2 regions of the Streptomyces sp. NPDC043896 genome follow, and region 2 is predicted to be linked to the other one. Evidence: riboswitches for the same ligand, from Rfam matches in the RefSeq annotation. Region 2 holds a riboswitch; the other holds the start of a gene.

Region 1 (15,190 bases), on a different contig from region 2:
CCGGGACCGGCGAGGAGGACGGCATGGCCAGCAGGTAGCTGAAGTCGGAGTTCGCGCTCGCCAGGTTGAAGACGATCGTCTTGTCGTCCGGCGTCTCGACGGACTTCAGACCCATCTTGTTCGGGTCGGTGTCCTTGTACGGGCCGGGGTACTTCTGGCCCTGGTCGAGGAGGTCGATCAGGTAGGTCGGGCCGCCGGACAGGACGTCCTGCGCGAAGACGCGCTCGACGCCGTACTTGATGTCCTTCGAGGTGATCGGCGTGCCGTCCTCGAACTTCACCCCGTCCTTGAGCTTCAGGGTGTAGGTCTTGCCGTCGTTGCTGATGACCGGCAGGGCCTCGGCGAGGTCCGGGACGACCTTCGTGCCGTCCTTGCCCGGCTTGGCGTCGTAGGCCAGCAGGCTGCGGACGTAGAGGCGCTGCATGTTCCAGACGAAGCCGTAGTAGGCGCGCGCCGGGTCGAGGTAGTCGACGTCCTGCGGGGACCAGAGCTTCAGCTCGCCGCCCTTGGCGTCCGAGGGGTTGATCACGGCGGTGGCGGCACCGCTGTAGCCCTTGCCGCTGTCGCCGTCGGCCTTGTCGTCCTTCTTGTTCTCGGTGCCACCGCACGCGGCGGTCATCGAGAGGGCGGCGATCACGGCGGTGATCGCGAGAGCCTGCTTTCTGCGGATCACGGTTGTCCAACCTCCATAGGTGGTGAATCGAAGAAGCGGTTCAGCTGCCCTTGGGGTCGAGTGCGTCACGCAGCCCGTCCCCGAAGAGGTTGAACGCCAGGACGGTGATGAAGATCGTCATACCGGGAACCACCATGTACATGGGGTCGTCCTGGTAGATGGGGACGGCGTCGGAGAGCATCTTTCCCCAGGAAGCGGTGGGCGGCTTGACGCCGGCACCCAGGAAGCTGAGGGCCGCCTCGGTCAGGATGTTGGTCGGGATGATCAGCGTGGCGTAGACGAGGATCGGCGCGACCAGGTTCGGCAGCAGCTCCTTGACCAGGATGTGGCCGCGGCCTGCTCCGAGGCTGCGCGCGGCCTCGACGTACTCGCGCTCCCGCAGGGAGATCGTCTGGCCCCGGACGATGCGGCCGATGTACGGCCAGCCGAAGAAGCCGATGACGAGGATGAGCACGCCCATCCGGACACCGGAACCCTCGAACCCCCAGACGGAGTTGGGGACCACGGACACCAGGGCGATGGTGAACAGCAGCTGCGGGAAGGCCAGCAGCAGGTCCATCAGGCGGCTGATGACCCCGTCCACCCAGCCGCCGAGGAAGCCGGCGAGGGCCCCCAGGAAGCTGCCGAGGACGACCGAGACGAAGGCCGCCAGGAAGGCGACGACCAGGGAGATGCGGGCGCCGTAGACGATCCGGCTGAACACGTCGCGTCCGTTGGTCGGTTCGACGCCCAGCAGGAACTCGGAGCTGATGCCGCCGAAGGAACCGAGCGGTGTGCCCAGGTCCGGGTCGATCATGTCCTCGTGGAACTCGTTGGGGTCGTGCCCCAGGAGGCCCACGATCACCGGCGCGAAGACCGCGACCAGGATCAGGAAGATCACGACCACCCCGCCCGTCAGCGCGACCTTGTCGCGCTTGAGCCGCATCCAGGCGATGCGGCCGGGCGAGCGGCCTTCGATGGCCTTCGCAGGGACGTCGGCTACGGACACGGGTGCGGGTGATTCCGCGCTCGTGTCGTGCAGTGGTGCCGTCATCGTGGTGGGGACCCCTCTCGGCCGACGGGTGGTCGGCCCATGCCCGCCGCTGTGGCGGCGTTGGTGCGGAGTGGCGCTCGGGTGCTCGGGGCACGTGAACGCGTACGAGGTGCGAGGTGCTGGCAGTGCTGGCGGTGCTGGCGGTGCGGCCGTGCTGTGAGTGGAGCAGGGTGCGGTGCGGGCGGTGCGGTGCAGCTGAGGTGCGGGAAGTGCGCGGAACACCGCATCGGGACGAATGGCGGGCTCCACGTGCCGAACCGCGTCCTGGAGGACTGACCGGCTCTTGGGTGGGGAGTCTTCATCGGGCGCTCGACCAGCCGCCAGACCCGCAGATGAATGGATGCGCAACCGTGATCTGAGGCCTTGGTTCCCGTTATCCGGACTCCGCGCACGGCTCAGCGGAGCAAGACCGTCCGTTCGGTACGCAAACGGACATCACGGCCAACTCCTTGGAGGAGTGCGCCAATTGGGCGCCCACCTGCGGTGATATCCGGACAAGACGAAGGCCGCCGGGAACCGTGGTTCCCGGCGGCCGGATGTCCGTCGGACGGGTTCGTCTCAGGGTGCGGGCGCACTCCTGGAAACCCTGTAGGAGGCTCGGGGAAAGCGTCCCCGGAGCCCTCTGAGCGGCTCAGTAGGCCGCCGCCTGCCCCTCGCGGTCGTAGAACGGCCGGGTCTGCGCGCGCAGCCACATCGCGACCGGATCGTGCTCGTCGGCCAGCGCGACCGTGCACACCGGGACCCCGTCGGGCACGGCGCCGACCGACTGGCGCATCATCTCCCGTACGGATTCCAGCGCGGGCGGCGAGGCGTCGTACAGGTCGAGCCCCACCGCGAGGTACGCCGACCCGAGCGAGGGCTGCACCCAGGCGCGGCGCAGCGACCTGACGGCCGGCGTGCGGTGCGCGTGCTGGGTCAGCAGCCCGTAGAACTGCGGGAGTTCCAGCGCCGGCTCGGAGAGCCGCAGCGGCCCCGCCGGCATCCGGTCGAGGCCGGTGGCGACCCGGCGCAGGTCGGCCCACGGTACGCCGAGTCCGCCGCCCTGGGCGTGCGGGTTGACCCACAGCCCCCAGCGGTCCGGGTAGAGGGCGCGGGCGATGTCCCGGCCGGTGACCACCTCGTAGCCGCGGTTCCAGCCGCTCGCGGCGAGCTCCTGCGGGGAGGTCACGCAGGGTGCGTAGCCGAGGCCGTCGACCTCCATGCCGCCGTACTGGGCGTCCGGCGATCCCGGCTGCCCCTGCCACAGGAGCATCCACAGCCTGCCCTCGGCGAGGGCGTGCAGGAATGACTCATAACTCTCATAGCGCCCGGGAGTCACCTGGCGCAGCATGTGCTCGACCTGCCCGGCCGCGGCCGTGCCTGACGCACTCACCCGGTACCCCTCTTCGTCTTCGTCCGCCCGTCGTCCACACGTCCCAACCAGCTTAAGCGGCGCTACGGGAGGTAGAAGGGGCGTACGCGCTCACGAATCCACTCCGTGACCGGGTCCTCGGCGGCGTCCAGCAGGATCAACTGCACCGGCCAGGGCGCCGGTACGCGGGCCAGGGCGCGGCCGAGCGCCTCCAGCGGGGCGCCGCGCGACCCGGAATCCCATCCCAGCAGGCGGACACCGATGTAGAGCTGCGGGTCGCCGCCCTCGACGCTGGCGAGGCAGCGGTGCGCGGCGGCGACGGCTCCGGTGGCCCGGAACTCCTCGGCGGCGGCGGTGAGGAAGTCCACCGGGTCGTCCTGCCAGTCGGGCTCGAAGAGCCGGACGCGGCCGCCGGTGGCCGGGCCGTCGAGCTCGGTGCGGCCGGCGCGGCAGAGCTCCGCGACGGCGGGCGGGGGCAGCGGCACGCCGACGGCGCCCTCCGGGTTCAGGGCGATGCCGAGCTGCGGGGGCAGGCCGCGGGCGAACTCGACGGCGGGGGCGACCGCGCAGTCCATGGCGGGGCCGGCGGCGAAGCGGAACTGGGCCTCCGAGCTGTAGACGGGGACGTACGCCGCGCCGTCGATCAGCATCGTGGGGAGGTCGAGGGAGGCGCTGTCGGGCCCGCCGCCGTTGGGGAGCGGGACCCAGACCTGGCTGCGGCCGAGGACCTCCAGGATCCGCGGGCCGGCGTCCGCCTGTCCGAGCGCCGCCCCGAGCACCTGCTCCAACTCGTTCGCCGGCCAGCCGTTGCCTTGCATGTGCGCCGCTCTCCCTGTGTCCGCGCCGGATGTCGCCCCGAGGCTATCGCGGCCGCCGCGGGTGGCTCGTGCCGGTGGGGCCGCTGCGCGGGCGAGGTCCCCTCCCTCCCCCACTTCGCCCGTTCCCCGGAGCTCCGCCCCGGACCCCGCGCCTGAACGCCGTGTCTTGAGCCGCGCCCGGCGGCGGGCGGCGGCTCCGTCAGGCGTCGAAGGCGATGCGGGTGACCGCGGCGGCCGAGCGGCGGTCCAGGAGGGTGACCGAGGCGCAGCCGCGCGGGGGCCGGCCGGCTTCGGCGGAGCGCAGGAGACGGGACACCGCCCCCCGGTGCCGGGCGAAGGCGTACGCCGACACCCGCCGCCCCCGGACCGCCTGCCCGGACAGCGCCTCCTCGGGGGTGGTGTCCAGCAGCAGCAGGTGCAGCGCCCGCCCCCGCCGCCGGGCGACGGCGGCCAGCAGGCCGCGCACCCACGGCTGGGTGCCGCAGTCGTGGACCACCACAGAGGCGCCGGAGCGCAGCTCGCGCCACAGCCCGAGGTAGTGCGCGGCGCGGACCAGCGGCCGGTACACCGCGTACGGCAGGCCGGCGGGCATCCGGCGCTCCCACCGCTCGCGGGTGTCCTGCGAGTCGATGCCCGCCTCCGCGGCCCGCTTGATCAGGGTGCTCTTGCCGCCGCCGGGCAGCCCGGACACCACCACGACGTCCCCGGCGGCATAGCTCAGCCGGTGCGGCCGCGCGGGCCGTCCCCGCAGGTCGCGGACGGGATCGCCGCCCGCCGCGGGCAGGGCGTCGCTCCGCTGCTCGGGGACCGCCCTGACGGTGCCTGTAGTCGTAGCCACTCCGAGTCTCCGCACAGTGATCGTCTCCCCCGATTCGGGCCGCGAGGGCCCCATGCCCACTGAATGTAAAGAGACGGTAATCCGACGGCCCCGGTTGCGGCGGGACGTTCCACAGCGCGGACGGCCGGTCCCGCCCGGATCGCACGTTCTTCCGGGCCCCACTGCCCCCTCCCGCCCGTCCCGTGCAATGATGTGCGCCATCTGGACACCAAACTGCATACCGGCCGCTTGAATCCGCGCGGGAGAGTCCCGGCAGGCCGCGAGGCCGTGCCCGGGCGCCGAAGGAGCAAGTACCTCCCTTGAATCTCTCAGGCCCCGTACCGCGTGGATGAGGCAGATCTGAAAAGCGAGCAGGCGCCGCGCCCGTCCCCGACGGCCGCCCGGCACGTGCTCCACCCAAGGTGCAAGTCGGCGTTCCCCCTCCGGGAACTCTCGGCGAACCTCTCAGGTTCCGATGACAGATGGGGAGGAACCTCCTCGTCATGTCATGCCCTGGGACCCGGGAGCCACACCCATGAGCACTGCCCCCCGCCTGACCGCGCTCGACGCGCTGCACCGCTCGCTCGGTGCGACCATGACCGACTTCGCGGGCTGGGACATGCCCCTGCGCTACGCCAGTGAGCGCGACGAGCACAACGCCGTACGCACCAAGGCCGGCCTCTTCGACCTGTCCCACATGGGCGAGATCACCCTGACCGGCCCGGAGGCCGTGAAGGCGCTGGACTACGCGCTCGTGGGCAACATCTCCACCGTCGGCGTCGGCCGCGCCCGCTACACGCACATCTGCCGGGAGGACGGCGGGATCCTCGACGACCTGATCGTCTACCGCCTCGGCGAGACCGAGTACATGGTCGTCGCCAACGCCTCCAACGCCCAGGTCGTGCTGGACGCGCTCACCGAGCGCGCCGCCGGCTTCGACACCGAGGTCCGCGACGACCGCGACGCGTACGCGCTGATCGCCGTCCAGGGCCCGGAGTCCCCCGGCATCCTGAAGTCCCTCACGGACGCCGACCTGGACGGGCTGAAGTACTACGCCGGCCTGCCGGGCACCGTCGCGGGCGTGCCCGCGCTGATCGCCCGTACCGGCTACACCGGCGAGGACGGCTTCGAGCTGTTCGTCTCGCCCGAGCACGCCGTGGAGCTGTGGCAGGCGCTGACCGAGGCGGGGAAGGACGCCGGTCTGGTGCCGGCCGGCCTGTCCTGCCGCGACACCCTGCGCCTGGAGGCGGGCATGCCGCTGTACGGGCACGAGCTGACCACCGCCCTCACCCCCTTCGACGCCGGGCTGGGCCGGGTCGTGAAGTTCGAGAAGGAGGGTGACTTCGTCGGCCGCGCCGCCCTGGAGGCCGCCGCCGAGGTCGCGGCCACCAAGCCGCCGCGCAAGCTGGTCGGCCTGGTCGCCGAGGGCCGCCGCGTCCCGCGCGCCGGTTTCCCCGTGGTCGCGGGCGGCGAGGTCATCGGCGAGGTGACCTCCGGCGCCCCGTCCCCGACGCTGGGCAAGCCGATCGCGATGGCGTACGTCGACGCGGCGCACGCCGCACCCGGCACCTCCGGCGTCGGCGTGGACATTCGCGGTACGCATGAGCCGTACGAGGTCGTGGCGCTGCCCTTCTACAAGCGGCAGAAGTAACCCTCGTACCGGGCTCCACCGTCTCAGCAAGCAAGACCACCGTTCGTATCCACCTCCCCGCATCCAGGAGAATCAGGTCATGAGCAACCCCCAGCAGCTGCGTTACACCAAGGAGCACGAGTGGCTGTCGGACGCCGTGGACGGCGTCGCGACGGTCGGCATCACGGAGTTCGCGGCCACCGCGCTCGGTGACGTCGTCTACGCCCAGCTCCCCGAGGTCGGCGACACCGTCACCGAGGGCGAGACCTGCGGCGAGCTGGAGTCGACCAAGTCGGTCAGCGACCTGTACTCCCCCGTCTCCGGTGAGATCGTCGAGTCCAACCAGGACGTCGTGGACGACCCGTCGCTGGTGAACTCCGCCCCGTTCGAGGGTGGCTGGCTGTTCAAGGTGAAGCTCTCGGAGGAGCCGAAGGACGCGCTCTCCTTCGACGAGTACACCGCCCTCACCGCCGGTAACTGACACCCCAGGGGATCCTGATGTCCGTTCTGAACACCCCCCTCCACGAGCTCGACCCCGACGTCGCCGCCGCCGTCGACGCCGAGCTCGTGCGCCAGCAGTCGACCCTGGAAATGATCGCGTCGGAGAACTTCGCTCCGGTCGCCGTCATGGAGGCCCAGGGCTCGGTCCTGACCAACAAGTACGCCGAGGGCTACCCCGGCCGCCGCTACTACGGCGGCTGCGAGCACGTCGACGTGGTCGAGCAGATCGCGATCGACCGCATCAAGGCGCTGTTCGGCGCCGAGGCCGCGAACGTGCAGCCGCACTCGGGTGCGCAGGCCAACGCCGCCGCGATGTTCGCGCTGCTGAAGCCGGGCGACACGATCATGGGCCTGAACCTGGCCCACGGCGGTCACCTGACCCACGGCATGAAGATCAACTTCTCCGGCAAGCTCTACAACGTGGTCCCGTACCACGTCGACGAGACCGGCCAGGTGGACATGGCCGAGGTCGAGCGCCTCGCCAAGGAGTCCAAGCCGCAGCTGATCGTCGCCGGCTGGTCCGCCTACCCGCGCCAGCTCGACTTCGCCGCCTTCCGCCGCATCGCGGACGAGGTCGGCGCGTACCTGATGGTCGACATGGCCCACTTCGCGGGCCTGGTCGCCGCGGGTCTGCACCCGAACCCGGTGCCGCACGCCCACGTCGTCACCACCACCACGCACAAGACCCTCGGCGGTCCGCGCGGCGGTGTCATCCTGTCGACGCAGGAGCTGGCCAAGAAGATCAACTCCGCGGTCTTCCCGGGCCAGCAGGGCGGTCCGCTGGAGCACGTGATCGCGGCCAAGGCCGTCTCCTTCAAGGTCGCGGCCTCGCCGGAGTTCAAGGAGCGCCAGGAGCGCACCCTGGAGGGCGCGAAGATCCTCGCCGCCCGTCTGGTCCAGGACGACGTCAAGGCCGTGGGCGTGGACGTCCTCACCGGCGGCACCGACGTGCACCTGGTCCTGGTCGACCTGCGCAACTCCGAGCTGGACGGCCAGCAGGCCGAGGACCGCCTCCACGAGGTCGGCATCACGGTCAACCGCAACGCCATCCCGAACGACCCGCGGCCCCCGATGGTCACCTCGGGCCTGCGGATCGGTACGCCGGCCCTCGCCACCCGCGGTTTCGACGCCGAGGCCTTCACCGAGGTCGCCGAGATCATCGCGCAGGCCCTGAAGCCGAGCTACGACGCCGAGGCCCTCAAGGCCCGCGTCTCGGCCCTGGCCGCGAAGTTCCCGCTGTACCCGTCGCTCTAGGCAACGGCCCGGAAGGGCCCGGCCTTGTTTCACACAGGGCCGGGCCCTTTTCATGACCAAAGCCCCAGGCGGATGCGGCCCATTGCCACCGAAAGAACCAAAAAACCGGCACATAGGTTCCCCGTAAGGAAGCCGATACGGCAAGGCATTCCCTGGCAGGACGGACGCACCCATGGACGTCCTCGTGGGGCTTCGGCCGGGCGAAGGACCTGGTGGACGCGGGCTCGCACCGGCCGACCGGCTTCGGGACGCTGGTGGCGCTCGCGCCGACCGTCCTGCTGTGGCTGTCCTGCCACTGGTCGGTCCGGCTCCTCTCCTGCCTCGCTCCGCCGACTTCGGCGGCCGCGGCGCCCTCCCCGGCGGCGTGGACATCGCCCTGGTGGCGGCCATGGCGCTCGTCACGTACGCCTGGGCCGTCCGCGCGGGCGTCCGGGCCCACCTGGCCGGTCCGCCGGGCCCCGACCCCGTCCTGGACGCCCCCGCGGCGGCCGCCCGGACACCGGAACGCGAGGCGGCTCACGTCTGACCGACCCGTCCGTGAGGCGAACCGTTCATCTCCACGCGATACGCTCGTCTGCCGGACAAAATCCGCAGATCCCCCTCCTTGATCCACCACACCCCTGCCCCCTCTCCACCCCACGAGCAGACAAGGGAGTCCGCCAGTGGCCATCTCCGTCTTCGACCTCTTCTCCATCGGCATCGGCCCGTCCTCCTCCCACACGGTCGGCCCGATGCGCGCGGCGCGCATGTTCGTGACGCGGCTGAAGAAGGACGGCGTCCTCGCCCAGACCGCCTCCGTCCGGGCGGAGCTCTTCGGCTCCCTCGGCGCGACCGGTCACGGGCATGGCACGCCCAAGGCGGTCCTGCTCGGCCTGGAAGGCCACTCCCCCCGCACCGTCGACGTCGAGACCGCCGACGACGAGGTGGAACGCATCCGCAAGAGCGGCAAGCTGCGCCTGCTGGGCGCGGAAATAGGCGGCGCCCACGAGATCGACTTCGACGAGCCGAACCAGCTGATCCTGCACCGCCGCCGCTCGCTGCCCTACCACGCGAACGGCATGACCCTCTTCGCGTACGACGCCTCCGGCGCCCCGCTGCTGGAGAAGACGTACTACTCGGTCGGCGGCGGCTTCGTCGTGGACGAGGACGCGGTCGGCGAGGACCGGATCAAGCTCGACGACACCGTGCTGAAGTACCCCTTCCGCTCGGGTGACGAGATGCTGCGCCTGGCCAACGAGACCGGCCTGTCGATCTCCTCCCTGATGCTGGAGAACGAGAAGGCCTGGCGCACCGAGGAGGAGATCCGCGAGGGCCTCCTGGAGATCTGGCGCGTCATGCAGTCCTGCGTCTCGCGCGGCATGTCCCGCGAGGGCATCCTCCCGGGCGGTCTGCGCGTCAAGCGCCGGGCCGCGTCCACGGCGCGCCAGCTGCGCACCGAGGGCGACCCGATGATGCACCGCAGCGAGTGGACGACGATCTACGCGATGGCCGTCAACGAGGAGAACGCGGCGGGCGGGCGCGTGGTGACCGCCCCCACGAACGGCGCGGCGGGCGTGCTCCCGGCGGTCCTGCACTACTACGTGAACTTCGTGCCCGGCGCGGACGAGGACGGCGTGGTCCGCTTCCTCCTGGCCGCGGGCGCCATCGGCATGCTCTTCAAGGAGAACGCCTCGATCTCGGGCGCCGAGGTCGGCTGCCAGGGCGAGGTGGGCTCCGCCTGCTCGATGGCGGCGGGTGCCCTCGCCGAGGTCCTGGGCGGCACCCCCGAGCAGGTCGAGAACGCGGCCGAGATCGGCATGGAGCACAACCTGGGCCTGACCTGCGACCCGGTCGGCGGCCTCGTCCAGATCCCCTGCATCGAGCGCAACGGCATGGCCGCCGTCAAGGCCGTCACCGCCGCGAAGATGGCGATGCGCGGCGACGGCAGCCACAAGGTCTCCCTCGACAAGGTCATCAAGACCATGAAGGAGACGGGCGCCGACATGAAGATCAAGTACAAGGAGACGGCGCGCGGCGGTCTCGCGGTCAACGTCATCGAGTGCTGATCCGGAACCTTCTCGAAATGGTCTCCGGTTCGGGGTTTGGACCGAGTTGATCACGCTTGCGAGGGAAGAAGCCGGTCCGGGCTGGTTTCTCGATGATCACGTACGCCACTCTGGTCACGCGACGTCGCAACACCCCCGGGCGGTAGGCCAACCGCCTTACCCCCTTGCTGTTTTGCGTACTGGAGGCTTCACCATGGCAGGCATCCGCACCATCCGCGTGATGGCGGCGCTCGCATCGCTCCCCCTCGCCGCCGCCCTCTTCACGGGCACGGCGCAGGCGGACAACGGGGCCGGTGCCGCCGGCACCGCCTCGAACGCCGCGCTCGCCGACATCCTCGGCAGCGGGGTCGGCGGCAGCAACCTCGGCAACTCCTCCACCGCGCAGCAGGTCGCGTCGGGCTTCGGGGCGTCGAACCAGAACAACGGCGCCCAGTCCAACGGTTCCGGCTTCACCGCCATCGGCCAGTCCAACAACCACGACTCGCTGATCTACGACCCGCTGCCGTAGCGGCCGCGCGGGCCCGCCCTCCCCCCGGAGGGCGGGCCTTTCGCGTTCCCGTGGCCGAAAAGAGGTCCTGCGGCCCGGCCCTTCGGGACCTTCGGCCCCGGGGTGCGCGCACGCCCCGGCGATACCGTGCCGGAAGGGCGCGGAAGCGCCCGGGAACGACGAGAGGCAGCCGCCGATGGCCACCATCACCGAACACCGACTCCTGCCTCTGCGGCTGGAAGCCGCCCCTCTGTCCGTCCCGCTGACCGGTCGCTTCGTGTACCGCACGGACCGCCCGTACGAGGTGTCCGTCGACTTCCGGGGCGCCGGGACGCACCTCGCCCGCTGGGTGTTCTCGCGGGAGCTGCTGCTCGACGGGCAGACGACCGCCACCGGGGAGGGCGACATACAGGTGTGGCCGCACTGGAGCGGCTCGGAGCCGCGCGTCCTGCTCGGTTTCAGCAACGGCGAGCAGAGCTGCGTGGTCTCCGCCCGCGCCAAGGACGTGCGGGCGCTGTGCCGGCGGATGACGGAGCTGGTCCCGCGCGGCCAGGAGCGGCGCCACTACGACCTGGACGCGCACCTGAGCGCGCTGCTGGCGCACTGAGGCGGCGGGCGGGGAACCGCCCGCGCCGCTGCGGTGTCCTATGAGATGACAGGCAGTCCCCGTCTCACGGAACCGGGGAGACATCATGCGTCACCCGCACCGCCGCCGGATCGTGGCCCTCGCCACGGGTGCCCTGCTCACCGCCGGGCTCGCGCTCTCCGCGTCGCCGGCTTCCGCCGCCACCACGACCGCCCGCACCCAGACGCCGCTCGTCGTCAACGCACGCTGGGGCGGGCACTGCACCTTCGACCGGCTCGTGATCGACATCCAGGGCTACGTGCCCCCGGTCACCGTCACTCCCGTGTCCGAGCTCGTCTACGACGGGTCGGGCCAGCCCGTGCCGCTGGCCGGGAAGTACTTCCTGGAGATCCGGCTGCACCCGGCCGCCGGCCACGACGACGCCGGGCAGAACGTCTACCAGGGGCCCCGGCTCCAGAAGATCTACCTCAGCAAGCTCAAGGGCATCGCCATGACCGGCGACTACGAGGGGTACGTGACCTTCGGCGCCGCCTTCGACACCAAGCCGACCTACAAGACGTCCGTCCTGCACTCGCCCGAGCGGCTCGTGGTGGACTTCCCGCACCCCAACACCTGCTGACCCGCCGACGGCCCCGGAGCCGCCGCTAGCGGTGTTCGGGGTTGGGGAAGTCGAAACGGCAGCCGGCGTCCCACAGGGAGCGCTGGTTGCCGTGGGCGGGCATGCCCCCGGCGCGCTTGAGAAGGGCGGCCAGGTGCATGAGGTTCCAGGACATGAAGGTGGTGTTCCGGTTGGTGAAGTCGTTCTCGGGGCCGCCGGAGCCCGGGTCCAGGTAGGAGGGGCCGGGGCCGGCCTCGCCGATCCAGCCCGCGTCGGCCTGGGGCGGGACGGCGTACCCGAGGTGCTGGAGGCTGTAGAGGATGTTCATGGCGCAGTGCTTGACGCCGTCCTCGTTGCCGGTGACGATCGCCCCGCCCACGCGCCCGTAGTAGGCGTACTGGCCCTGCTCGTTCAGCAGCGAGGAGCAGGCGTAGAGCCGCTCGATGACCTTCTTCATGACGGAGCTGTTGTCGCCGAGCCAGATCGGTCCGCACAGCACGAGGATGTCGGCGTCCATGATCTGGCTGTAGAGCACCGGCCACTGGTCGCTCTCCCAGCCGTGGTCGGTCATGTCGGGCCAGACGCCGGTGGCGATGTCGTGGTCGACGGCGCGGATCAGCGAGGTGCGGGCGCCGGCCGATTCCATGACGGCGCGGCTCCTGGCGATCAGCCCCTCGGTGTTGCTGGTCTCGGGCGAGCGTTTGAGGGTGCAGTTGACGTAGACGGCGGAGAGGTCCTCGTAGCGGGGGCTCTGGTCTGCGGCCATGTCCTCCACCGTGCCCGGCGTCCGGCGGGGCGGCCAGCGGGCCTGGACCGTACGGGGTGGCGGTGCACCCGGGCCGCAAACCTAGGATGTCGGCATGTCGCTGCCGCACGCCATCCTCACCGCCCTGCTGGAGAAGCCCTCGTCGGGGCTGGAGCTGACCCGGCGGTTCGACAAGTCGATCGGCTACTTCTGGTCCTCGACGCACCAGCAGATCTACCGGGAGCTGGGGCGGCTGGAGGAGGCCGGGCTGATCCGGGCGCTGCCGAGCGAGGTGCCGGTGCGCGGGCAGAAGAAGGAGTACGAGGTGCTGCCCGACGGCCGCGCGGAGCTGGCGCGGTGGGTGGACGAGAGCCAGGACCCGAAGCCGATGCGGGACGCGCTGCTGCTGCGGATCCGCGCGGCGGCGGTGGTCGGCCCGCAGCGGCTGGGACCGGAGCTGCGGCGGCACCTGGATCTGCACCGGGCGCAGTTGGCGGTGTACGAGGCCATCGAGGCGAAGGACTTCCCGCCGGGGCGGGACGCGGCCGCGGACCGGCTGCGCCGGCTCGTGCTGCACGGCGGGATCGCCCTGGAGGGCTTCTGGCTGAGCTGGCTGGAGGAGGCCCTGTCCGAGGTGGAGGACCTGGCCTCGGCGGCGACGGGGCAGGAGCCGCCGGAGGGCCCCGGAAGGGTTTCCTGACGCGCCCCCGCCCCGGCGGGCGGGGCGGAGGCGGACGCGGCGGTGCCTACTTGTTCAGGGAGGCCCAGAACTCGTCGAAGCTCATCAGCTTGTCGCCGTCGCTGTCCCTGGCGGCGATCAGGGAGTCCGCGATCGCGGCGGTGACGTAGTGGTCACCCATCGCCTTCATGGCGGCGCTGTACTCGTCGGCCGTGACGAATCCGTCACCGTTCCCGTCGAACTGGTCGAACGTCGCCCGTGCGTTCTCGATGTCGGCCACTGGGTCCACCCCTTCTCGGTGCTTGTTGACCGGCTCAGGGTAACGGCCCCGGCGCCGCAGGGGCGCCGCGGGTCCCGTTCGGGCGGCAGATAGATATTCAATTACCGGCCCGTAAGCCGCCGGAACAGCTCGCCCAGCAGGCGGAAGCAACAATTCCAGCCAACAAATCCGCCGAGCACTTGTCACGCTCCGGGATCACGGCATAACGTACGGCATTGCCGCCACACCAGGAGCGCAGGGCTCCCAGGGACATGCGGCAACAAGGGCGATCAAAGGTGACGATCACAGCTGACGCTTCATTCGAGGTTCTGCCCTTCACCCGCACCTGCCGTCATATCTGGGAAGACGGCGACCACGTGCTCATCGGCGTGAGCCCCGGCAACGGCTACTTCAGCGCCGAGCGCGTGTCCAGTCTCGCCCGGTGGGCCACGACCCGCTTCGCGCAGGTCGACTTCGTGTACGCGGACCTCCACGTGGACCGGATGTTCGCCGCCTTCGGATACACCCCGGAGCACGCGCACAAGCGCGCGTCGAAGGAGATCAAGGCGGTACGCAGACGGATCATCAAAGGCGTCGGGGAATCGGGGTACCGGCACGCCGAGATTCGGGTGAGGGCACTTTCGGAGTTCCAGGCGAACCCCGTCTACCAGCTACTGCACCGGCGCGTACTGCATTTCCTGGAGACCGATGACGCATTCCGGAAGGGATGCGAGGAAATGGCCCTTCATTTCGTCGGTTCGAAACTGCCCGAGGGCGAATCCATGACGGACTCCCAGTTGCAGGTGTGTTTCGACTACCTGGCAGCCGAGCTCCCCTTCTTCATCGACACTCCCAGCATTCTCGACGTGCCGTCCTCGGTGGCGGCCTACCACGTGAGGATGCCGATGACCGACGTCCTCTTCGCCCGGGGCGGGGGCCTGCGCGCCACCCGCAACCAGGCGTACGCCGTCGTGCGCCCCGAGCCCGCCGTCTCCGGCGGCACGGACGCCCCGGCAGCCGCGGAAGGAGGGGCCGCCGATGAGCGCCGGGCGGCTTGAGGACCACGGGGCCCGGGAGCGTCCGCTCCTCGACTTCCCGCTCTCGCGGCGCGGTGACGTGCTGCCGGAAGAGTGCGCCCGGCTGCGCGAGAAGGCCCCCGTGGCCCGGGTCCGCACCCTCACCGGGGACCCGGCCTGGCTGGTGAGCAGCCACGCGCTGGCCAGGCAGGTGCTGGAGGACGAGCGCTTCAGCCTCAAGGACACCGCGCGCGCCGGGGTGCCGCGCCAGTACGCGCTGACGATCCCGCCCGAGGTCGTCGACAACATGGGGAGCATCAACAGCGCCGGTCTGCGCAGTGCGGTGATGAAGGCGCTCAACCCCCGCCGCCCGGGCCTGCGCGAGGCGCTGCGCGCCCGGGCCGGGGAGCTCCTGGACGCGATGGCCGCCGAAGGGGGTCCGGCGGACCTCCGGGCCGGCTTCGCCGACCCCTACTCGGCGTTCCTGCACTGCGAGGTGCTGGGGGTGCCGTTCGAGGACTGGCGGCGGCTGATGGCGGGGCTGGACGTCGCGTTCATGACCGCGCGCGAGCCGTTCGCCGACTCCGCGCTCAACTGGTACAAGGACGTCGGCTACTTCGCCGGCCGGCTGGTGGCCCAGCTCGGGCTGCCCGCCGAGGAGCGTACGGGGCTCCTCGGCACCTTCGCCGGCCTGCGGG
Region 2 (15,190 bases):
CGGGGTGGTCGTCACCGCGCCCGCCGAGGACCCCTCGCGCGGCTACGACTTCGTGTCCCGCGGCTTCTTCCCCGCCGTCGGCATCGACGAGGACCCCGTGACGGGCAGCGCCCACACCGCCCTCGCCCCCTTCTGGGCGGCGCGCCTGGGCCGCACCGAGCTGACCGGCCTGCAGGGCGGGGCCCGCCGCGGCCTGGTCCGAGTCCGGCTCACGGGCGACCGTACGCTCCTGACCGGCCGCGCCGTCACGGTCGTCGACGGCGAGCTGCTCACCGCCCCGTAGACGCTACGGAGTGGGCAGCCAGCCGACCTTGCCCGCGAGCAGCGCGTACCCGCCGAAGGCGACGATGTCGAGCAGGGCGTGCGCGACGACCAGGGGGCCGACCCGGCCCCAGCGCCGGTAGGCAAGGACGAAGACGACGCCCATCACCACGTTGCCGATGAAGCCGCCGATCCCCTGGTAGAGGTGGTACGAGCCGCGCAGCACGGAGCTGGCGAGCAGCGCGGCCGTCGGCGACCAGCCCAGCCGGCCGAGCCGGCGCAGCAGGTACGCCAGCACGATGACCTCCTCCACCACGGAGTTCTGCACCGCGGAGAGGATCAGCACCGGGAACTTCCACCACACGTCGGGCAGGGCCTCCGGCACCACCGTCAGGTTGAAGCCGGTGGCCCTGGCCGCCAGGTAGAAGGCGAGTCCGGCGCTGCCGATGCCGGCGGCCACGAACAGGCCCCGGGCCAGGTCCGAACCGGGCCGGGTGCGGTCGAATCCCAGCACCCTGAGCCCGGGCGCGCCCTCGCGGGTGAGCAGGTGCGCGACCAGCAGTACGGGCACCAGGGCCGTCGCGATCCCGAAGAGCTGCCAGGCGAGGTCGAGCCAGGGCCGCCCGGGGGCGTAGGAGCCGTTGAGCGTGGCGGCCTGGTCCTTGAGCCCGCCCGGCTTGGTGAGCGAGCCGATGAAGCTGATCAGCGCGGAGACCCCGCTCGCGCCCAGCGACAGGGCGAGCACGAGCAGGGTCTCGGTGCGCAGGATGCGACGCCCGTCCTCGCGCAGTTCCACGACCACCGGCTCCGGCTCGACCCGCACGCCTGACTCCCGTCCCGTTCCGACCACCACCCCATACTGCCTCCTCGGCGGCGGGAAGGGATCAGTGGCAAGGGACCGACGGGAAGGCCCGCGGGCCGCCGGCGGCTCCGGGACCCCGGAGCCGGGTCCCGGACCGCCGCTCAGCGCCGGGCCGCGGTCCTGACGTCCACCTCCTGCTCCTCCAGGCCCACGGGCCAGGTGTGCACGGGGTCGCCCTTGTGCATCAGCTCGCTGTAGCGCCGGGTGGTGGCCGCCAGGGCGGCATCGCGTTCCAGTCCGCCCGCGAGCGCGCGGTGGTACGTGTCCACCTGCCAGGTCGCCCCGTTCACCCGGCGCCGGCACCGCTCCTCGATGATGCCCAGGTACAGGTCCCGGTCGGCGGGTTCGATGCCCCAGGCGTCCAGCCCGGCCGCGGCCATCGGCAGCAGCTCGTCCAGCACCAGCCGCACCGCGGGCACGCTCACCAGCCCCCCGGCCCGGCCCTTGCGGGGCCAGCGGATCCGCGCGTCGATCCCGTACCGGCAGGCCGCGTCGAAGTTGGCCTCGGCCTCCGCGAAGGACATCCGGGTCCACACCGGGCGCGGCTCGTCCGCGAGGGTGCGCACGAGCCCGTAGTAGAAGGCGGCGTTGGCGACGACGTCGGCCACGGTGGGGCCGGCGGGCAGCACCCGGTTCTCCACCCTCAGGTGCGGGACCCCGTCGGCGACCCCGTACACGGGCCGGTTCCACCGGTAGACCGTGCCGTTGTGCAGCACCAGCTCCTGAAGGCTCGGCACGCCTCCCTCGGCGAGCACCCGCAGCGGCTCCTCCTCGTCGCAGATCGGCAGCAGGGAGGGGAAGAAGCGGACGTTCTCGGCGAAGAGCTCGTACGCCGAGTCCACCCACCGCTCCCCGAACCAGGTCCGCGGCCGCACCCCCTGGGCCTGGAGCTCCGGCGGCCGGGTGTCGGTGGCCTGGGTGAACAGCGGCGGCCGCGACTCCCGCCACAGCTCACGCCCGAACAGGAACGGCGAGTTGGCCCCCACCGCTATCTGCACGGCGGTCACCGCCTGAGCCGCGTTCCACACGTCGGAGAACCGCGCCGGGGTGACCTGGAGGTGCAGCTGTACGGAGGTGCAGGCGGCTTCCGGCACGATCGAGCCGGTGCTCCAGGTGAGCCGCTCGACCCCGTCGATGTCGAGCCGGAAGTCCTCGCCGCGCATCATCAGGATCTGCTCGTTCAGCAGGGAGTAGCGGTCCACCGCCGAGAGGTTGGCCAGGGCCAGGTCCGCACGGGAGATGGTGGGCAGGATCCCGATCATCACCACGCCCGCGTCGATCTCCACGGCCTGCCGGTGGGCGTAGTTCAGGCCCGCGCTCAGTTCCTCGGCGAGCTGGTCGAATACCCGGCCGTCGAGCCGGTGCGGGAGTACGTTCACCTCCAGGTTGAACATTCCGAGTTCGGTCTGGAAATCAGGACTCGCAATCCGCTCCAGTACCTGCGCATTCACCATGCGCGGCAAACCGTCGGCACCCGCGAGATTCAGCTCGATCTCCAGCCCCATCATGTTCTTGGGACGGTCGAACCTCTTCTCCGCCAGAAGCCGCTCCAGCCCCTCCAGGCACTCGTGAAGCTTCCTCCGATACCGATGCCGATCGGACAGGTCGAATCCGCCTGCCACGACCTTCTCCCCCATCGAAGCGTCCCTCCTCGAGTGGGCCTCGCCCGGTCCGTCCGGGCGCGCGTCACGGTCGATGATGCCCAGGCGCCATGATCGATAACGCCCGGGCCGGGGGCTTGGCGGGGAGCGCGCGCCGGTATGGCTCGATGGGCGCTCCGGCACATTCGCCTGGCAACCCACCGGACGCAATTTCCCCATTGCCTTTGCCGATTCCGTATTACCGAAGCTTTCCAGCCGAGCGCCCTTCGGGTAACCTCCGAGGTCAGCGCGGCATGTCCGCGCGCAACCGGCATGAATACCATGACAGCGGGACCGGAAGGCGCCTTGCCGGCAATGGGCGGGACGGCTAGCCGAAACACTGTGTGAACACATGTCGTATAAACTCCGCAAACGAGGCAGAGAGTTGGCGCGCGGCCATTGCCCCAAAGCCCACCTCTGACCCCAGAATGCGACAGCGCCGTCCGCACTTTCCCCTGCACCACAGGTCTCCCAAGTGAGAGGCGACCCACCATGCCGCTGCATGTTCCCCCGGCCCCCGCGCCCGCCCTGCGCAGCGTTCTCGCGGCACTCGGTTCTCCCACCGCCGTCCACGAGGCACACACCCCGGCCCTGCGTGCGTTCCAGGGACCGATGACCGCCGAACTCCCGCTCCCGGTCCACGTGCTCGACCGGCTCGGCATGTCCGGCCGCACGGCCGACGGCCGCCCGCCCCGCACCCGGCTCACCGGCTGGCGTTTCCTGATCCGCAGCGGCGACCGCTTCGTCGCGGCGGCCGACACCCGTCTCACCCCGGACGGCTGGGCCTTCTCCCACTTCTTCGAGGGCCCCTACGTCGCCGCCACCGAACGGGCCCTGCGCCAGGCGGAGTCGCTCGGCAAGAGCTACCAGCCCCGGCTGCTGTCCGTGCCCGAGCTGTACATGCTGACCCTGTGGCTGCACGGGGCGGTCGGCGCCGACGCCGCCGCCGGCCTCCCCGCCGCCTCCGACCTGCTGGTCCCCCTGGCTCCCGCCCCGCCCGGGATCGCACCCTTCCGGCCGTACCCCGTCTCGGAGCTGCTGCCCGTCATGACCCGCCGGCTGACCCCGGCCGCCCCACCGGTACCGCCCACGCTCGCGGCACCCGCTGCTTGACCCGAGTGGCTCATTCGGCCTAGTCCGCTCGGGTCAATGCGAACCACCCGAAATGACGGGGTGGCAGGCCTGAACCGCCCGCACGGGTGATGCGTCCTCAATCCAAGAGGACAGCTGCCGGGAAATACCTGCGAAGCAGCCGTCCTGGGGGAACACTGAGGACATCCTCCCCGCAGGCGCGGGGACGACCCAGGGGGACGGCCATGAATCACGCATCGAGCCGTAGCGAACAGACCACACCGCAGCGAAAGAATCCATCCATGTGCCAGCACCAGCCCGCCTGCCCGTCATCAGAATCCGCCGACCGGGAGGCCGCGCGCCCGGTGGCCAACCACCCGGAACAGGGCTGGAGCCTGCTGTGCAACGGCGTCCTGCTCTTCGAGGACACCGGTGAGCTGCTGCCGGACGGCCAGATCATCGCTCCGCACCGCCCGCTCGCGGCGGCCTAGGCGACACGGCCGGCCACCGCGCACGACGGAGGACGAGGAAGGGGCCGGTCCCGGAGCATCGAGCTCCGGGACCGGCCCCTTCACCGTGTCAGCGCCCCGTCAGGGGACCGCCGGGCCGCGGGCCCGGCCGCCGCGGACTCAGTTGTCGTACTCGTCCAGCGGCGGGCAGGAGCAGACCAGGTTCCGGTCACCGAAGGCGCCGTCGATCCGGCGCACCGGCGGCCAGTACTTCTCGGCCGCGGAGACCCCGCCGGGGAAGACCGCCTCGTCACGGGTGTACGGGTGGTTCCACTCGCCGCCCAGGGCGGCAGCCGTGTGCGGGGCGTTGGCCAGCGGGTTGTCGTCCACCGGCCACTCGCCGCCCGCGACCCGCTCGATCTCGGCGCGGATCGCGATCATCGCGTCGCAGAAGCGGTCGATCTCGGCGAGGTCCTCGGACTCCGTCGGCTCGATCATCAGCGTGCCGGCCACCGGGAAGGACATGGTCGGCGCGTGGAAGCCGTAGTCGATCAGGCGCTTGGCGATGTCGTCGACGCTCACGCCCGTCGCCTTCGACAGCGGGCGCAGGTCGATGATGCACTCGTGGGCGACCAGGTTGCCCGGGCCCGTGTAGAGCACCGGGTAGTGAGGCTCCAGGCGCTTGGCGATGTAGTTGGCGCCGAGCACCGCCACCTGGGTGGCGCGCTTGAGGCCCTCGCCACCCATCAGGCGGACGTACGACCAGGAGATCGGCAGGATGCCGGCCGAACCCCACGGCGCGGCCGAGATCGGGCCGACGCCCGTCTCCGGGCCCGCGGTCGGCTGGAGCGGGTGGTTCGGCAGGTACGGGGCAAGGTGCGCCCGGACACCGACCGGGCCGACGCCCGGACCGCCGCCGCCGTGCGGGATGCAGAAGGTCTTGTGCAGGTTCAGGTGCGAGACGTCACCTCCGAAGTGACCCGGCTTGGCCAGGCCGACCAGGGCGTTCAGGTTGGCGCCGTCCACGTAGACCTGGCCGCCGGCGTCGTGCACCTGGGCGCAGATGTCGGCGACGTGCTCCTCGAACACACCGTGCGTCGACGGGTACGTGATCATGAGCACGGCGAGCTCGTCACGGTACTGCTCGATCTTGGCGCGCAGGTCGTCCGCGTCCACCTCGCCGTCGTCGGCGGTCTTGACGACGACGACCTTCATGCCGGCCATCACGGCGCTCGCGGCGTTGGTGCCGTGCGCGGAGGACGGGATGAGACAGACGGTGCGCTGCTCGTCGCCGTTCGCGCGGTGGTAGGCGCGCACCGCGAGCAGGCCCGCGAGCTCACCCTGGGAGCCGGCGTTCGGCTGGATGGAGACCTTGTCGTAGCCGGTGACCTCGCAGAGACGTTCCTCCAGCTCGGTGATGAGCGTGAGGTACCCCTCGGCCTGCTCGACCGGGGCGAAGGGGTGCAGCTGGCCGAACTCGGGCCAGGTCACCGGCTCCATCTCGGTGGTCGCGTTGAGCTTCATGGTGCAGGAGCCCAGCGGGATCATGCCGCGGTCCAGCGCGTAGTCCTTGTCCGAGAGCTTGCGCAGGTAGCGCAGCATCGCGGTCTCGGAGCGGTGCTGGTGGAAGACCGGGTGGGTCAGGTACGCGTCCGAGCGCAGCAGGCCCTCGGACAGCGCGTCGGCGGTGTCGCCGTCCAGGGCCTCGATGTCGGCGGTCACGCCGAAGGCGGCCCAGACGGCCTCGATGTCGGCGCGCGTGGTGGTCTCGTCGCAGGAGATCGAGACGTGGTCGGCGTCGGCCTGGTACAGGTTGACCCCGCCCTCGCGGGCGGCGGCGACGACCTCGGCCGCCTTGCCGGGCACGCGGGCGGTGACGGTGTCGAAGAAGGAGCCGTGCACCGTCTCGACCCCGCCGGCCGTCAGGCCCGCCGCGAGCAGCGCGGCGTAGCGGTGGGTGCGGCGGGCGATCGTCTTCAGGCCGTCCGGGCCGTGGTAGACGGCGTACATGCCGGCCATGACGGCGAGCAGCACCTGGGCGGTGCAGATGTTGCTGGTGGCCTTCTCGCGGCGGATGTGCTGCTCGCGGGTCTGGAGGGCCAGGCGGTAGGCCTTGTTGCCGTCCGCGTCCACGGAGACGCCGACGAGGCGGCCGGGCAGCGAGCGGGCGTGCTTGGCCTGGACGGCCATGTAGCCGGCGTGCGGGCCGCCGAAGCCCATCGGGACGCCGAAGCGCTGGGTGGTGCCGACGGCGATGTCCGCGCCGAGCTCGCCCGGGGAGGTCAGCAGGGTCAGCGCGAGCAGGTCGGCGGCGACGGTGACGATCGCGCCGAGCTCGTGGGCCTGGTCGATGACCGGCTTGATGTCGCGGACGGCGCCGGAGGCGCCGGGGTACTGGAGCAGCACGCCGAAGACGCCGCGCTCGGCGATCTCGGCCGGGATGCCCTCGGACAGGTCGGCGACGACGACCTCGACGCCCGTGGGCTCGGCGCGGGTCTCGATCACCGCGATGGTCTGCGGCAGCGCGTCGGAGTCGATGAGGAAGACCCCGCCCTTGACCTTGCCCACGCGGCGGGCCAGCGACATGGCCTCGGCGGCCGCCGTGCCCTCGTCGAGCAGGGAAGCCCCGGAGGTCGGCAGGCCGGTGAGGTCGGCGACGAGGGTCTGGAAGTTCAGCAGCGCCTCAAGGCGGCCCTGGGAGATCTCCGGCTGGTAGGGCGTGTACGCCGTGTACCAGGCCGGGTTCTCCATGACGTTGCGCAGGATGACCGGCGGGGTGAAGGTCCCGTAGTAGCCGAGGCCGATCATCGGGGAGAGCACCTGGTTGCGGTCGGCGAGCGAACGCAGCTCGGCCAGCACCTCGGCCTCGGTCCGCGCTGCGGGCAGGTTCAGCGCCTCGGCGGTCTTGATCACATCCGGTACCGCGGCGGCGGTCAGCTCGTCGAGGGAGCCGTAGCCCACCTGGGCGAGCATCTTCGCCTGCGCCTCGGCGTCGGGGCCGATGTGACGCTGCTCGAAGGGGATGCCCCGCTCGAGCTGGGAGAGCGGAATGCGGTTGGCGGTCATTACGGAGGCCTCCTGGTCGTACGACCTGCGAGGGGCACCACGGCGCGGGCACCCGGACGGCCTCCCCCTCTGTCATCTCAACCTGAGAGCTTCACCGGAGACGCGGGGTTCGCCCGAGAGCTCCGGCTTTCACCGTCGGTGAGGGGAGGGTCCCGGTACTGCGGTCCCGGTACCTGCCCCTGCTTTCCAGAGTGGCCTCGTCACGTGCGGTACGTATGCCTGAGAGATTCCGGGGAGGATTTGCTCCTTCGGCGCCTCCGTCGAACTCACTCGGAGGACTCTCCCGCACAGGGTCAACAGCCGTCACCCAGCCTACCAGCGACGTTCTCGACCCTCCCTCGAGTGGCCCCCTCTCCGGATATGCACTTTTGTAGTCATTACGGATGAGCTGTGAGCACTGCGACCGTACGGAGGGACCGTGCAGACCGACATCGATCCCCGCAGCCTGATCGGCCGCAAGGCGTTCGACCGCAACGGCGCCAAGATCGGCACCGTGGACGAGGTCTACCTCGACGACGCCACGGGCGTCCCGGAGTGGGCCGCCGTCCGGACGGGCCTCTTCGGCCGCGACGCCTTCGTCCCCCTGGAACCGAGCGAGGTGGTGGACGACGCGCTGCGCGTCCCCTTCGAACGCTCCCTGATCAAGGACGCCCCCGACTTCGGGGTCGGCCGCCACCTCTCCCCCGAGCAGGAGCTCCAGCTCTACCACCACTACGGCCTGGACGTGGCCCTCCCCTCCGACTTCCAGCACCCCCACCCGAAGGACGCTCCCTAGCCGGTGCCGCGGCCGGAAAGGCTCACCGGCCCTTCCGGTCACAGCCCCAGGTGTCCTTCCCCACCAGGGGCAGCGGGTCGGAAGCCTCCAGTTCCGGGTCGTCCAGCCGGAAGGTACGGACCCGGCCCGGGGGCGATCCGGGCTGCTCGAACCGAACGGTCACCCGCCCCAGCCCGCTGCCCTGCACCCACCCCGGCCCGTACACCGCGTGCCGTACGTCGCTCCCGGCCGCCCAGTGCCGGACGGGAGCGGCCTCCTGGCCCTCCAGGGCCGCCCCGGGCACCTCCCCGGGCCCGCCGTCCGGGGCGGGAGCGGCAGGGCCCTCGCCGGCCTCCGCGGGCCCCGGCAACGGCTCCGGCTCCCCCGCCTCCCCCTCGGCGGCGGCCAGCGCCTGGGCCTGCGCGAACAGGTCCTCCTGGGTGTAGTCGGCCAGCCCCGTCACGCCCACCCCCAGCAGCCGCACCCCGCCGGTGGTGTCCACGCCCTCCAGCAGCCGCGCGGCCGCCTCCCGCACCACCGCGGGGTCGTCCGTGGGCCCGCGCAGGGTCTCGGAGCGGGTCAGCGTCGAGAAGTCGTACCGGCGGACCTTCAGGACGATGGTGCGGCCCGAGTGCCCCGAGGCGCGCAGTCGCCCCACGCACCGGTCGGCGAGCCGCTGGACCTCGTTCCGGATCCGCACCCGGTCGTGGAGGTCCACGTCGAAGGTGTCCTCCACCGACACGGACTTCGCGTCGCGCTCGGCGACCACCGGCCGGTCGTCCAGGCCCAGCGCCATCCGGTGGAGCCCGACGCCGTGCGCCCGGCCCACCATCCGCACCAGCTCGTCCTCACCGGCCTCGGCCAGGTCCCCGACGGTGGTGATCCCGGCCCGGCGCAGGTGCTCCCCCGTGGCCGGCCCCACCCCGGGCAGGGTGCGCACCGGCATGGGCGCCAGCAGCTCCCGCTCGGTCCCCGGCTCGATCAGCAGCAGCCCGTCGGGCTTGGCCTCCTCCGAGGCCACCTTGGCGAGCATCTTGGACCCGGCGAGCCCCACCGAGCCGCTGAGCCCGGTGAGGGCCCGGATGTCCGCCCGCAGCCGCTCTCCCGCGGCGCGGGCGCTCGCCGAGTCGAAGGCCGAGCCGCCCGCCTCCAGGTCCACGAAGGCCTCGTCCAGGCTGAGCGGCTCCACCAGCGGCGAGAGCTCCCGCAGGAGGCCCATGACCAGCTCGCTGACCTCGCGGTAGAGGGTGAAGCGCGGGATCAGGTAGGCGCCGTTCGGGCAGAGCCGGCGGGCCTGCGCGGTCGGCATCGCCGAATGCACTCCGAACCGCCTCGCCTCGTAGGAGGCCGTGGCGACCACGCCGCGCGGTCCGAGCCCTCCGACGATGACGGCCTTCCCGCGCAGGCTGGGCTTCGACGCCTGCTCCACGGAGGCGTAGAAGGCGTCCATGTCCAGGTGCAGGATGGTCGGCGCGGCTCTCACCGCACCGATGCTGCCCTATGCCACTGACAACGCGGTGATCAGCGCCCCGCGACCCGCGAGGGGCTCGCGCCGGCGCGGTCCCGGAGACTCAGACGGCCCGGTTGCGGCGGGCGGCAAGCTCGTCGGCCGGGTTGTGGCCGACCAGGGTCTCCCCGGTGTCCACCCGCTCCCCGTGCAGCTGCGACAGCGCGTTCTCCACGTCGCGCCAGACGACGCCCACCGCGATGCCGAAGACGCCCTGCCCGCCCTGGAGCAGGCTCACGACCTGGTCCGGGGAGGTGCACTCGTACACGGTCGCGCCGTCGCTCATCAGCGTCATGCGCTCCAGGTCGGAGAAACCCCGGTCGCGCAGGTGCTGGACGGCGGTGCGGATGTTCTGCAGCGCCACCCCGGTGTCGAGGAAGCGCTTGACGATCTTGAGGACGACCACGTCGCGGAAGCTGTACAGCCGCTGTGTCCCCGATCCGTAGGCGGGGCGCACGCTCGGCTCCACGAGACCGGTCCGCGCCCAGTAGTCGAGCTGCCGGTAGGTGATCCCGGCGGCGGCGCAGGCCGTCGGGCCGCGGTAGCCGACCTGCTCGGACACGGGGCCTTCGTTCAGCGGCCCGACCGGCGCGGTCGCCGGCTGACGGTGCGCGGGACCGGCCGCGCCGCCGTGCAGCGGGTACGTCCCGCCGTCGCTCCGCGCGGGGGTGCCCCCGGTCGTGCCGTCGCCCGTGATCCTCACGCCCGACCCTCCGTCCTTGACCTGCCCACCTTGAAGGTAGGCAGTGACCAGGGGTGCGTCAACGATCGCCACACTCGGCACGCCGAGTGATAATCACCCTGAGAGTGGTTTCCCGTACCCCATTGCGGGGAAAGGCTACTCGAATGGGCTGACAGTTCCCGGTGGACGACGCGGCCGCCGGCGCGGCTATTGCGGGCCCGTGCCGAAGTCCTCGGGGGAGATCTGGTCGAGGAACTCGCGGAACTTCTCCACTTCGTCCTCCTGCTCGTCGGGAATCGCGATCCCGGCGTCGTCCAGCACGCCGTCGCTGCCGTAGATCGGCGTTCCCGTGCGCAGGGCCAGCGCTATGGCGTCCGACGGCCTCGCGCTCACCTCGACCCCGCTGGCGAAGACCAGCTCCGCGTAGAACACGCCCTCCCGCAGATCCGTGATCCGGACCTCGGTGAGCTCCTCACCGACCGCCTCCAGCACGTCCTTGAACAGGTCGTGCGTCAGCGGCCGGGCAGGGGCCATGCCCTGCTGCGCGAAGGCAATGGCTGTCGCCTCCCCAGGACCGATCCAGATGGGGAGGTACCGGTCGCCTCCCACTTCACGCAGGAGCACGATCGGTTGGTTGGAGGGCATTTCCACCCGGACACCCACAACGTCGAGCTCGTTCACACAGCAACCCTAGGACCTGCCCGGCAGGTTTGGGTAGTCGGGGCTCCTCCGGGACCCGTCCGGTCAGTGCGGACGGAGCCCCAGAGCGGTCTGGACCAGGGCCTCGTGAAGCCGGACGGAGAGCCCCGCGAGCTCCCTCATCGTGGCTTCGGCGTGCGCCCTGGTCTGCGGATTGCGGTGCCGGCGCAGCGGGGCGACGAGCTGCTCCACCAGACCGGCCTCCCGGTCCGCCGCCGCCTTCATGCCGCGCAGGTGACGCGGCTCCAGCCCGAACCGGCCGAGATCCGCGATCAGCCGCGCCACGGCCAGCGTCCCGGCGTCGAAACCGCCGCCGGGCGCCTCGGAGACGAGCCCGTACGACTCCCACTCCGCGAGCTGCGCCTCGTCCACCTCGGCGGCGGCGATCAGCTCGGCCCTGCCGACCCGGGCCGCCGCGGGCTTCTCACCGCCCGCCTCCCCGTACCCGGCGGAAGGCTGCGCCGGATCCACGGACTCCCCGTGCGCGGCGGGGGCGGGAATGCGGATCTGCTCACCGCGGTCGAGCGCGTCGAGCTGTTCCCGGATGACCTTCAGCGGCAGGTAGTGATCACGCTGGAGGCGCAGGACGCGTCCGAGCCGTTCCACGTCCTCCGTGCTGAACTTGCGGTATCCGGAAGGTGTGCGCCGGGGCTCGACCAGGCCCTCCGCCTCCAGGAAGCGGATCTTCGAGATCGTGACTTCGGGGAACTCGTCCCGCAGCATGGTCAGCACCGTGCCGATGCTGACCAGCTGCCCGGCCGAGCCGGCGGTGCCGTTCTTCGGGGCACCGCCCGTCGGGGTACGCAGCATGGAACCTTCCCTGGGGTCCCCCCGGACGGTGTCCGGGAGTCGGGTTCCCCCCGGACGGTGTCCGAGGGGGTCAGACGCCCCGCAGGCTCGCGTAGAAGACCAGCCGGTACTTGCCGATCTGCACCTCGTCACCGTTGTGCAGGGCGACGGAGTCGATCGGCTCGCGGTTCACGTACGTGCCGTTGAGGCTGCCCACGTCGGCGACGGTGAAGCCGCCCTCCGGGCTCCGGCGGAACTCGACATGCAGGCGGGACACGGTGATGTCGTCCAGGAAGATGTCGCTCTGCGGGTGCCGGCCCGCGGTGGTCAGTTCGCCGTCCAGCAGGAAGCGGCTGCCGGAGTTGGGTCCGCGCCGCACGATCAGCAGGGCCGAACCGGGCGGCAGTGCCTCCACCGCGGCCTGGGCCTCGGGGGAGAGCGAGGACGACACGTGCTGGCCCGACCCCTCGGCCTCGTAGGCCTCGAGGCCCGAGATCGAGATGGTGGACGTGGTCTCCGAGGCACGCTCCGGCGTCAGACCCGGCCGCAGCGGCGCCCCGCAGTTGGAGCAGAAACGGCTCGCCGCATCGCTGCGGTGCCCGCACCTGCCGCACGTCTGCTCGGCCGACATGGACGGCTCCTCGCGCCGCGGCTGCCCCGCGGAGGCATTGGTGGCATAGGGGTCGGAGGCAAACCCTCCACCCGCACTAGAGGTTGATGGTTCACCGAAACCTATGCGTCCGGAACCGGCGGGGTCAACGGACGACGCGCCGGGCGCGCCCGAATTGTCACCGGGGCCCGCCACCTCGTCGCGGAAGAGCGGCCTGTCGCCCGGCCCTTCCGGCTGCCCCGAGCGGTGCCGCGCGGCACCGCTTTCCTCGTTCTTCTTCTTGCCGAACAACTTCTCAAACAACTTCACGGGCGATTCCCCTTGACCGAAACAGACCCGCCCGTGGGGCAGGACGAACTCTGCATGCACACACCTGCCGACCCGGACATTCTGACAACGTCCGTAACCACCAGACAGTTTCCACCACGCACGGCGACTTCCGTGCGTCGACCCCCCGCAGGCGTCGGCCCGCGTGAGCCCGTCCACATCCCACCCCGCATCACGGTGATGACGACCGAGCGTAGTCAGGCTGCTTCGCAGCCCGCAAGGCATCCACAACGATCTTCGCCGACCGTGTGACGGCGACCGTGGCCTGTTCCTTCTCCATGGTCTGCACGACACCTCCCGGGATGTTCAGCGCGGGCTCCAGATCCTGCGGCTTGCCGATGACCTTGAACTCGTAGGGCTGTGTGATCTTCTTACCGTCGATACCGACCCCGCCGCCCTCGTCCGAGAAGTACGAGCCCGCCACGACCCGCACTCCGTTGATCTGGATCGCCTCCGCCCCGGCCGCCCGCAGTTCCTGGAGGGTGTCCAGCAACTGGTCGGAACGCACCTGACCCTTGGTGTCGGTGATCCGCAGCGTGATGCCCGGGCCCTGTGCGGCCACCGTACCGGCCAGGATGCCCAGTTGGCGCTCCTTCTCAACCGTCTGCCGACGCGCCTCCTCGGCCTGGTTGGAGCTGCTCTGCAACTCCTTGCGCTGGTCCTCCAGCCGCTGCTTCTCGTCCTCCAGCCGCTGGGTCCGCCCGTCCAGCTCGTCGAGGATCCGTACGAGGTCCTCCTGGCGGGCACCGCGCAGCGGCGCGCTGGAGTCGCTGTTGGAGCGCACCTGGATCGCGAGGCCGAGGCCCAGGACGAACAGCAGCAGCGCGACGATCAGTTGGGCCCGGCTGAACCGGGGCGGCCACAGCCCGGCGGCCAGGCGCTGGCGCCCGGTCTGCTCCGGCGCGGCCGGCAGGGGCCGCTGTCCAGCCTCCTGGGGACGGGGCGGCTCGGGCCGGGGCTCGGGCCGCCCGGGGACCTCCGGCTCACCGGACGGGGTGCTCTCCGTGCTCATCGGCCTCACGCCCGGAAGACGTGCCGGCGGATGGCCGCGGCGTTGGAGAAGATCCGGATGCCGAGGACGACGACCACGCCCGTCGACAGCTGCGAGCCGACGCCCAGCTTGTCGCCGAGGAAGACGATCAGCGCCGCCACGACCACGTTCGACAGGAAGGACACCACGAAGACCTTGTCGACGAAGATCCCGTCCAGCATCGCGCGCAGACCCCCGAACACCGCGTCGAGCGCGGCGACCACGGCGATCGGCAGATAAGGCTCCACCACGGCCGGCACCTCGGGCCGGACCAGAAGCCCGACCACCACTCCGGCCAAGAGGCCCAGTACCGCGATCACGATGCACCCTTCTTCGGCTCTTCTGCTGTGGCTGTGCGGACGGTCAGGCTCGACGCGGCGGGCAGCCGCACCTCGTCCATCGGGGTCAGGGCGTACCGGATCCCGTAGCTCTCCTGGAGGACGTGGAGGTACTGACCGTCCAAGGAGTCCTGGAACGCGGTCCCGAGCCGCTTCTTCTCGCCGACCGCGAGGACCTCGTACGGCGGCACCAGCGGCTTGTTGTCGACCAGTATCGCGTCACCCGCGGCCCTGATCGCCGACAGCGCCGTCAGCCGCTGCCCGTTGATCGCGACGGCTTCCGCACCCGACTGCCAGAGCCCGTTGACGATCCGCTGCATGTCCCGGTCGCGCACCCGGCCGGTGTCCGAGAACCCGGCGCTCTCGCGCGGGCCGCCACCGCCGCCCGACGAGGCGCCCTTGGCATCGTCCACCACGAGCTTGACGCCGGGACCGTGCACCTCGGTTGCACCCGCGAGCAGTTCCACCAGCCTGCCCCGCTCGCCGACCTGCTGTTTCAGCGCCGCGCGCTGCCGGTCCGCGACCTCGGTGCGCAGCCGCTCGGTGTCGCGTTCCAGCCCGTCCGCGTGGTCGTTGGCCCGCTGCACCCGGTCGATCAGCTCCTGGCGCTCCTTGGCCAGCACGGGTGCCGACACCCGCGCCTGCGCGGCACCGAGCGTGACGACCATGGCGGCCAGCACCAGCCCGGCCGCGAGCGCCAGCTTGGCCCTGAGCGTACGGGGCAGGCCCGCCGTACCGTCCGCCTCGCGCCGAGCCGCGGCTTCCGCATACCCCTCGTCGAGGCTGTGGTCCATCACGTGGGTCAGCAGCGACATGGACGCGTCCGGGCGCGCGGGCGGCGTGGCCGAACTCCGGTTGTTGGGCGGCTGCGACATGCCGCACATCGTCGCACGGCGGCACGGCCCGTACCGAATGCGCTCGTCCGGCGGGCCGGGCCGGGTGACTCCCCGCACCCGGCCCGCCGTGACCACGCCGCGCGGCGGGCGCGTTCCGGTCAGTGCTGGCCGGCACCGTCCACGACCGTGGCCCACTCGTCCAGCAGTGCCTGCGCCGAGGCGTCGTCGGGACCCTCGGCCCACAGGTGGGTGACCGCCTCCGCCGGGTC

What was found. A riboswitch is a leader RNA that binds a small molecule or an ion and turns the genes downstream of it on or off. The one in region 2 is predicted to bind glycine.
Region 1: linked by a shared signal. The riboswitch ahead of gcvT (glycine cleavage system aminomethyltransferase GcvT) and the one ahead of gcvP (aminomethyl-transferring glycine dehydrogenase) in region 2 are both predicted to bind glycine.

What each region holds. Positions count from the first base shown of each region.
Region 1 covers NZ_JBWKEE010000009.1:216,515-231,704, reverse strand. Annotated here, with positions in the region: gene AC069X_RS16150 (ABC transporter substrate-binding protein) at 1-619, opposite strand, end outside; gene AC069X_RS16145 (ABC transporter permease) at 714-1,706, opposite strand; gene AC069X_RS16140 (enhanced serine sensitivity protein SseB C-terminal domain-containing protein) at 2,338-3,078, opposite strand; gene AC069X_RS16135 (enhanced serine sensitivity protein SseB) at 3,141-3,875, opposite strand; gene AC069X_RS16130 (AAA family ATPase) at 4,075-4,734, opposite strand; glycine riboswitch at 4,943-5,046, shown strand; gene gcvT (glycine cleavage system aminomethyltransferase GcvT) at 5,228-6,343, shown strand; gene gcvH (glycine cleavage system protein GcvH) at 6,423-6,803, shown strand; gene glyA (serine hydroxymethyltransferase) at 6,821-8,077, shown strand; gene AC069X_RS16110 (hypothetical protein) at 8,358-8,603, shown strand; gene AC069X_RS16105 (L-serine ammonia-lyase) at 8,740-10,122, shown strand; gene AC069X_RS16100 (hypothetical protein) at 10,316-10,630, shown strand; gene AC069X_RS16095 (SsgA family sporulation/cell division regulator) at 10,806-11,216, shown strand; gene AC069X_RS16090 (AMIN-like domain-containing (lipo)protein) at 11,302-11,814, shown strand; gene AC069X_RS16085 (flavodoxin family protein) at 11,840-12,559, opposite strand; gene AC069X_RS16080 (PadR family transcriptional regulator) at 12,654-13,238, shown strand; gene AC069X_RS16075 (EF-hand domain-containing protein) at 13,285-13,497, opposite strand; gene AC069X_RS16070 (tRNA-dependent cyclodipeptide synthase) at 13,773-14,534, shown strand; gene AC069X_RS16065 (cytochrome P450) at 14,515-15,190, shown strand, end outside.
Region 2 covers NZ_JBWKEE010000037.1:3,267-18,456, reverse strand. Annotated here, with positions in the region: gene AC069X_RS35260 (PhzF family phenazine biosynthesis protein) at 1-283, shown strand, start outside; gene AC069X_RS35255 (CPBP family intramembrane glutamic endopeptidase) at 287-1,084, opposite strand; gene AC069X_RS35250 (glutamate-cysteine ligase family protein) at 1,225-2,760, opposite strand; gene AC069X_RS35245 (hypothetical protein) at 3,256-3,876, shown strand; gene AC069X_RS35240 (DUF5999 family protein) at 4,137-4,325, shown strand; gene gcvP (aminomethyl-transferring glycine dehydrogenase) at 4,464-7,349, opposite strand; glycine riboswitch at 7,547-7,645, opposite strand; gene AC069X_RS35230 (PRC-barrel domain-containing protein) at 7,768-8,124, shown strand; gene AC069X_RS35225 (DNA polymerase IV) at 8,147-9,586, opposite strand; gene AC069X_RS35220 (MerR family transcriptional regulator) at 9,675-10,313, opposite strand; gene AC069X_RS35215 (bifunctional nuclease family protein) at 10,500-10,973, opposite strand; gene ftsR (transcriptional regulator FtsR) at 11,037-11,801, opposite strand; gene AC069X_RS35205 (FHA domain-containing protein) at 11,872-12,759, opposite strand; gene AC069X_RS35200 (DUF881 domain-containing protein) at 12,890-13,729, opposite strand; gene AC069X_RS35195 (small basic family protein) at 13,735-14,067, opposite strand; gene AC069X_RS35190 (DUF881 domain-containing protein) at 14,064-14,969, opposite strand; gene AC069X_RS35185 (sugar phosphate nucleotidyltransferase) at 15,080-15,190, opposite strand, start outside.